DNA from 2 places in the Micromonospora sp. URMC 107 genome. Region 1 is predicted to be linked to the other one. Evidence: riboswitches for the same ligand, from Rfam matches in the RefSeq annotation. Region 1 holds a riboswitch; the other holds the start of a gene.
The links. A riboswitch is a leader RNA that binds a small molecule or an ion and turns the genes downstream of it on or off. The one in region 1 is predicted to bind cyclic di-AMP.

Region 1 (3,279 bases):
GCGGCGGACGCCACCGGCACCCCGCCGGTCGGGCACCTGTGCGCCGTGGTCGACGCGGTGGTGCCCAGCCTGCGCCGGGCCGCCGCCGAGGGCGTGGACGACATCGACCGGATCGTCGACATCCACATCGCGCACACCGTCGAGGCGATGCTGGGCCGCTCCGCCGTGCTCGCCGCCGAGGTGGCCGCCGGTCGCTGCGGGGTGGTCGGCATGTCGTACCGGCTGACCGCCGGCGAGGTGCGGACGGTGGCCGCGGTGCCCGCCCGCGCGGTCGACGCGCCGGAGCCGGCGGCCAGCGCCGCGCTCGCCTGATCCCCCGGCCCTCCGCCGGTCGGCCCTCGGCCCCGCCCGCGGCGCCCTACCGCGCCGCGCTGTGCCCCGTCGTGCGGTGCCCCGTCGTGCGGTGCCCCGTCGTGCGGTGCCCCGGAGTGCCGTGCCCCGCCGTGTCGTGCCCCGGAGTGCCGTGTCGCGGCGCGAGGGCCCGTCTCCCGCCCGTTCCGGCCTGCGGCCTGTCCCGACCCGCCGTTCCCGCGGCCGGTCCCACGCGACGCCACAGGGCCGCCGCGCGTCCGGCGGGGCGGCCCTGTGGGTGGGGTCTCGGCTAGAGCAGTGAGACGTGCACGTGGTCGGTGTGGTTCGACGGGCCGCTGTAGGACTTCCAGCCGGTCGCCGGGAACCAGATCTGCCGGTTCCAGATCACGTAGTAGATGCCGAGCCGGTCGGCGTTACGGACCAGGAAGGCGGTCAGGTTGTTGCCGTACATGTATGTGTCGTCGTTGTGCCAGGGGGAGAAGCCGCTGCGTTGCAGCGACCAGTCGCAGGCCCGGCCCTTCGGGTGCTCGTACGGCCCGCCGGAGCGGTAGCAGCCGACGAACCGGTTGAAGCCGGCCCGCCTGACCTCCTTGTACATGTGCAGGGTGCGCGCGGTGATTCGGCCGGAGGTGGTGGGGTCGTCCTCGGTGGCTGACAGCGGCCGCCAGTCGCCGTCGGCCGTGCGACCCGGCGCCATCCGGGCCACCGGCGAGGTGGCGACCACCTTGCCGTCGGTCAGCCCCCTGCCGCCGACCAGCGCGAGCGCCTTCTCCGCCTCGCGCTTGCCGCGCGCCAGTTCGTTCTTCAGCTTCTGCTGCTCGCGCACCTCGGCGTCGACCGCCAGCTTGGCCTGCTTGGCGCGGTCCCTGATCGCGTTCACCTCGGCCAGCTTCTTGGAGTTGACCAGGTTGATCTCGTCGAGGGCGGCGGCGCGGCGGACGAACGAGTCGGGGCTGGCGGTGTCCAGCAGCATCGACACCGCGCCGATCCGCCCGGTTCGGTAGGACTGGGCGGCGATCTGGCTCACCTGCGGGGCGAGCGCGTCCAGTTCGGCCTGTGCCCGGTCGACTTCCAGGGCCAGTTCGAGTTGGCGCTCCTCCGACTTCTTCAGCTTCGCCTGGGCCTGCACATAGGACCGGTTGCGGGCCTCGATCAGGTCGTCGAGCAGCTTGGGCTCGTCGTCCCCGTGCCCGGAGGGCTTGGGCGGGGTGGGCGCGGCCGCCGCCGGGAGGGGCCCGGCAAAGACCGCCAGGGCGGCGAGCACGGCCACCACGGGCGTCAACCAGCGGCGTAGGGGTGCCGTCACAGTTTTCCCTTCCGTCGACCGCCGACCGGGTTAGCTGACGGGTTCGGGGCGGAAGTGGCCCCTACCGCTGTCGCGGATTCACCCCACGTACCTGGGTCCCCGGCTCGCCTGGCGGCGATTGGGCGGCGGCACCGCAGGCGCCGCTGCGCGCCTTCGGCGGTGACCGGCAGCGAGGTTACCCGAGAGCACTCCCGGGGATCTACGTCCCTAAGCCGACTAAATGCGTTATTTCGTAATGGCGGAGGGTGAGCAGTGACGCGTTTATCAGGTCGGGCGTCCTGATCGGTCACGCTGAGGAGTGTCACCATGCGGTGTCCGTGCTCCTGTCCCGGCCGGGCCATCCGCCGGGAGCGGCGGACGGCGCGTCCGCGGCGCGCGGCCCGCTGAGCGCCTCCAGCGCCTCGGACCGGTCGGCCGCCGGCCGGGGCGTCGGCGCGGGCACGGACGCCGCTCGGTCCGTGGCGTCCCCGCCCCGCCGGCCCGCCGCGGTCACCACGGCCGCCAGCCCGGTGGTCAGCGGCACGGCGGCGATCAGGCCCAGGGTGGCGACCGCGCTGCGGACGATCTCCTGAGCCAGGAACTCGCTGGTGAGGATCTGGGTCACCGCCCGCGAGTCGGCGGTCAGCAGGAGCAGCACCGGCAGCGAGGCGCCGGCGTACGCCAGCACGATGGTGTTCACCGTCGAGGCGATGTGCGCCCGGCCGACCCGGGTCGCCGCCCGGTAGAGCTGGATCCGGGACAGCCCGGGGTTGGCGTGCGCCAGCTCGGTGACCGTGGCGGCCTGGGTGACCGTGACGTCGTCGAGCACGCCGAGGGAACCGATGATGATCCCGGCCAGCAGCAGGCCATGCAGGTCGACGTCGGCCTGGTACATCGACAACGTGGTGGCGTCCTCGCTGCCGAACCCGGTCAGGTGGGTCGCGGCGGTGGCGATCGTGCCGAGGACGCCGGTCAGCACCAGGCTGCCCAGCGTGCCGAGCACGGCGACCGAGGTCTGCGCGGTCACCCCGTGGGTCAGGTAGAGCACCACGAACATGATCAGAGCGGCGCCGACGACCGCGACCAGGAGTGGTGGGTTCCCGGCGCTGATGCCGGGCAGCACGAAGGTCAGCAGGATGGCGAAGCTCGCCGCCAGGCCCGCCAGCGCGGCCAGCCCGCGCCACCGCCCGAAGGCGACGATCGCCGCCGCGAAGAGCGCGACCAGCCAGAGCAGCGGCTTGCCGCGCTGGTGCTCCGCGATGTTGTAGGTGCTGGCCGTGGGATCGGCGGGGTCGGTGAGCTCGACCAGGATGATCTCGTCGCCCACGGCGACGGTCGGCGCGCCGGGTCCGGCCGGCACCGGCGTCTCCACCTGCTGGCCGGCGTCGGGGCCGTCCTCGACCCGCACGGTGACCGTGCCGCAGGGGCCCTGCGCCGCGTCCGGGCTCCCCTCCGGCGTCTCCGGGGCGGGCGGGCAGGGCTCCGTCACCACCCGCGTCACCGTCCCGTGGTGGCGGGGCGGCTCGGTGCCGGCGGCGGGATCGCGCGAGTCCCACGGCCAGAGCACCAGCGCCGCGATCACCGTGGCGACGAAGAGGGGCACCACCGTCGCGACGAGGATCCGCCGCACCCCCGGCGGGGCGGACGGAGCGGGACGGGTGTGGTCGGCGCCCATCGAGTGT
Region 2 (3,279 bases), on a different contig from region 1:
AGTTCCTGATCGAGGTGCCGCAGGCCGCCGTCATCTGGTCGGTCCTGCTCCTGCTGGCCCTGACCGTGCTCGCCGTGCTGGTCGCCCGCCCCGAGTGGGCCCGTCCCGTCGACGCTCCGGTAGCGCCGCCGGCCGACGATCCCGCGACGGAGGTGGCCGACGCGGCCGACCTGCGCCGCTACGCCGAGGAGGTGGCGGTCGCGGCGGCCCGGGCCGCCCGGACCGCCCGGCGGCGACGGGCCGACTGGCTCGCCGCGCAGGAGGAGGCCGACCGGGCCTGGCAGGCGTACGACGAGGCGGAGACGGCCGCCCGCCGGTTGACCGCAGCCGCCCTCCTGCCCGCCCCGCACACCCCACGCACGCCCGCCGAGTACGCCGCCCGGGAGCGCTGGCTGCACCACGCCGCGATGGCCGCCCACTGGCGTGGGGACCTCTCCGCCCGTCAACTCAGCGACGTGTTCGCCCGCCGGGCGGGCTGGGATCCCCGGCGGCACCCGGCCGAGCAGGAGATCGTGCTGGCCCGCGCGGTACGCGACGCGAAGCGCGCTCGCCACCGCGCCGCCGCCGAACGGGAACGGGCCGCGTGGCGCGACGCCGACCTGGCCGCCGAGGCGGCGCGGGCGCTGGCCGTGGAGGCGTACGCCGCGGCGGCCCGGCTCCGCCCGGGCCGGCTCCCCGCGCCGCGGGCGGCGTCCGCCGCGCCCCGGCCCGTGCCCGCGGCGCGCTGGCGGCCCGCCCGGGTGGGCTGACCGCACGCCGTCCCCGCGACGTCGAGGAATCCTTCGGTGACGCCGGTCACCATGCCGGCGAACCGGTCAACCGGCGCGGCGCGGTCGATTCCCGCCGGGCTTTCGACGCCGATGTCCGCCACTCGTCCCGTTGTCACCCTAAGGTGCGCTCAGAAACGGTCGTCCCATTGAGTCGCGTCAGTGGCGAAGTGCCCGCAAAAATTGCCGCTAGATCAAGGTTTAACCAGGTGGGACGGGGTTGGCAGGGCCTGGGCCGGCCAGTAGTGTCGGCGCGTCCGGTGCGGTACCCGATCGCCAGAGGCGACGCCGCGCCGACCCGCCTAATCGTGAACGACGAACCGGGGACCCAGTGCTTGTTGGGGTGAATCCGTGGGCCTTGGGCCCGTGGTAGGGCGTTCTTCCCGCCCGAATCCGTCAGCTAACCCGGTCGGCGGTGTCGGAAGGAGTTCCATCCCCATGCCACACCCGTCCACCCCTCGGTTGTTCCGCCGTCTCCACGGCGCCGCGGTGCCTGTGCTCGTCCGTCCGCCGGTAACGAGCTGACCCACCGGTCACCGTCCGTCGCCCGGCATCCCGGGCGCATCCCCTGAGTGGTCCACGACCCGCCCGGACGTCCGTCCGCGCGGCGGTCCGCCCTGCCCTCGGCGCGGACCGACGACCGCTCACCCCCGAGCCCGTGGAGGAAACCGTGAAGCACCACCTCAAGCGACAGCTGCGTCGCCTCACGTCCGAGCGTCCGTACCAGCTGGCCGCCGCGTCCGCTGCGGCGCTCGTGCTGGCGTCGGGCTCCGGCGCGCTGCTGGCCGGCACCGACGAGGCCCCCGCCGCCGCGCAGGCCCCGGTGGCCGCGACCGAACTGCGGGACGACACCGCGGCCTCGCGCAGCCAGGCCCGGGTCGCGACCGCCCCGTCCAGCGTCGCCCCGGCCCCGTCCAGCGCCGCCCCCTCGGCCAGCGCCACCAGCGCCGCCCCGGACCCGGACGTGACCCGCAAGCCGGCCCCGCCGAAGCCCCCGGCCGACAAGACCCTGGACTACGACTACCAGGCCCAGACGACCTTCTACAACTGCGGTCCGGCGGCCGTCCGGCACGCCCTCAGCGCCGCCGGCATCGCGCGCAGCCAGGACGCCCTCGGCGCCCAGCTGGGCACCGACCAGATGGGCACCGACTCGGCCCAGGACACCACCCGCGTGTTGAACGCGACGGTCAAGGGCGACCCGTACCGTACCCGGATGATCCCGGGCGGCGCCGCCACCCCGGCCCAGATGGACCGGCTCCAGGCCGACGTGGTCGCGGCCATCGGCGACGGGCGGGGCGTCGTGGTGAACGTCGCCGGCAGCGCCACGGACACCGAAGGCGGCTGGCACTCCTTCCCCGGCGGCCACTACATCGCCGTCGTGGGCTACCAGGACGAGGGGCGGCTGGTGAAGATCGCCGACTCGGCGAACCCGGCGACCGCGTCGTACTGGATGAGCACCATCGCCCTGGCGAACTGGGCGGCCACCCGCGGCTACTCCGCCTGAGCGACAGCGCCGGGCGTCGGCTCCCCGTCCCGGGGGTCGGCGCCCGTTGTCGTGTCCGGGTCAGGGCCCTCGCCCGCGGCGTCCCGTGGTGGCACACTGCGCCCCATGGTCGATGAATCGGGTGACCGGGACGGCCGGCGGGTGCTCCTGCTGCTGCACGGGATGGGCGCCACCGGCGAGGTGTGGCTGCCCTGGGCGCCGCTGCTGGAGCGTCGCTGGGCGGGGCGGTGGCTGGCGCCGGACCTCGCCGGCCACGGCTGGTCGCCGCCGCTGCCGGCGTACTCCTTCCCGGGGCTGGCCGCGCGGATCGCCACGGGGCTCGCGGCGGGGGACCGGCTCGTCGTGCTGGGGCACTCCCTCGGCGGGGTGGTCGGCCTGGCGCTGGCCGCCCGGAGCGCCGGGCTGCCGGTCGACGCCGTGATCGGGCTCGGCATCAAGGCCGTCTGGTCGCCGGCGGAGCTGGCGAAGGCGGGGGAGCTGGCCGCCCGCCCGGTGACCTGGTTCGCGAGCCGGGACGAGGCGGCCCGCCGCTACCTGCGGGTGGCCGGCCTGACCGGGCTCTTCGCCCCCGACCATCCCGTCGTGGAGGCCGGGCTGCGGCAGGTCGACGGCCGCTGGCGGCTGGCGATGGACCCGGCCGCGTTCGGCGTGGGCGCGCCGGACCTGCCCGCCCTGCTGGCGGCGACCGACGTGCCGGTGCTGCTGGCCCGCGGCGAGCACGACCCCATGGTCACCGACGCCCAGCTCAAGGAGCTGGGCGTGCCGGTCGCCACCCTGCCCGGTCTCGGCCACAACGCCCACGTGGAGGCCCCCGAGGCGGTCCTGGCCCTCGTCGACCCGTACCGCTGACAGCTGCCCCGCCCCGAGGCGCGGCGTCGAGGATTCCGGGTGCGGACGACCGTCGCGTGCCGCAGCGGCGGGAGCCTGACCCGGAGAGGGGCGCCCGAGCAGGGTGTCAGGCGGTGGGGGAGAGCGCCGCGTCGTCCGGGTCGAGCGGCAGGCCGGTCC

Region 2: another riboswitch for cyclic di-AMP. It lies ahead of ACSNN9_RS22380 (C39 family peptidase); the one in region 1 lies ahead of ACSNN9_RS05365 (coiled-coil domain-containing protein).

Annotation. Positions count from the first base shown of each region.
Region 1 covers NZ_JBPQTK010000014.1:29,596-32,874, reverse strand. The annotation lists gene ACSNN9_RS05370 (carbonic anhydrase) at 1-312, shown strand, start outside; gene ACSNN9_RS05365 (coiled-coil domain-containing protein) at 602-1,618, opposite strand; cyclic di-AMP (ydaO/yuaA leader) riboswitch at 1,622-1,753, opposite strand; gene ACSNN9_RS05360 (YibE/F family protein) at 1,920-3,272, opposite strand.
Region 2 covers NZ_JBPQTK010000116.1:182-3,460, forward strand. The annotation lists gene ACSNN9_RS22375 (hypothetical protein) at 1-749, shown strand, start outside; cyclic di-AMP (ydaO/yuaA leader) riboswitch at 1,057-1,197, shown strand; gene ACSNN9_RS22380 (C39 family peptidase) at 1,426-2,271, shown strand; gene ACSNN9_RS22385 (alpha/beta fold hydrolase) at 2,377-3,120, shown strand; gene ACSNN9_RS22390 (CDP-glycerol glycerophosphotransferase family protein) at 3,227-3,279, opposite strand, start outside.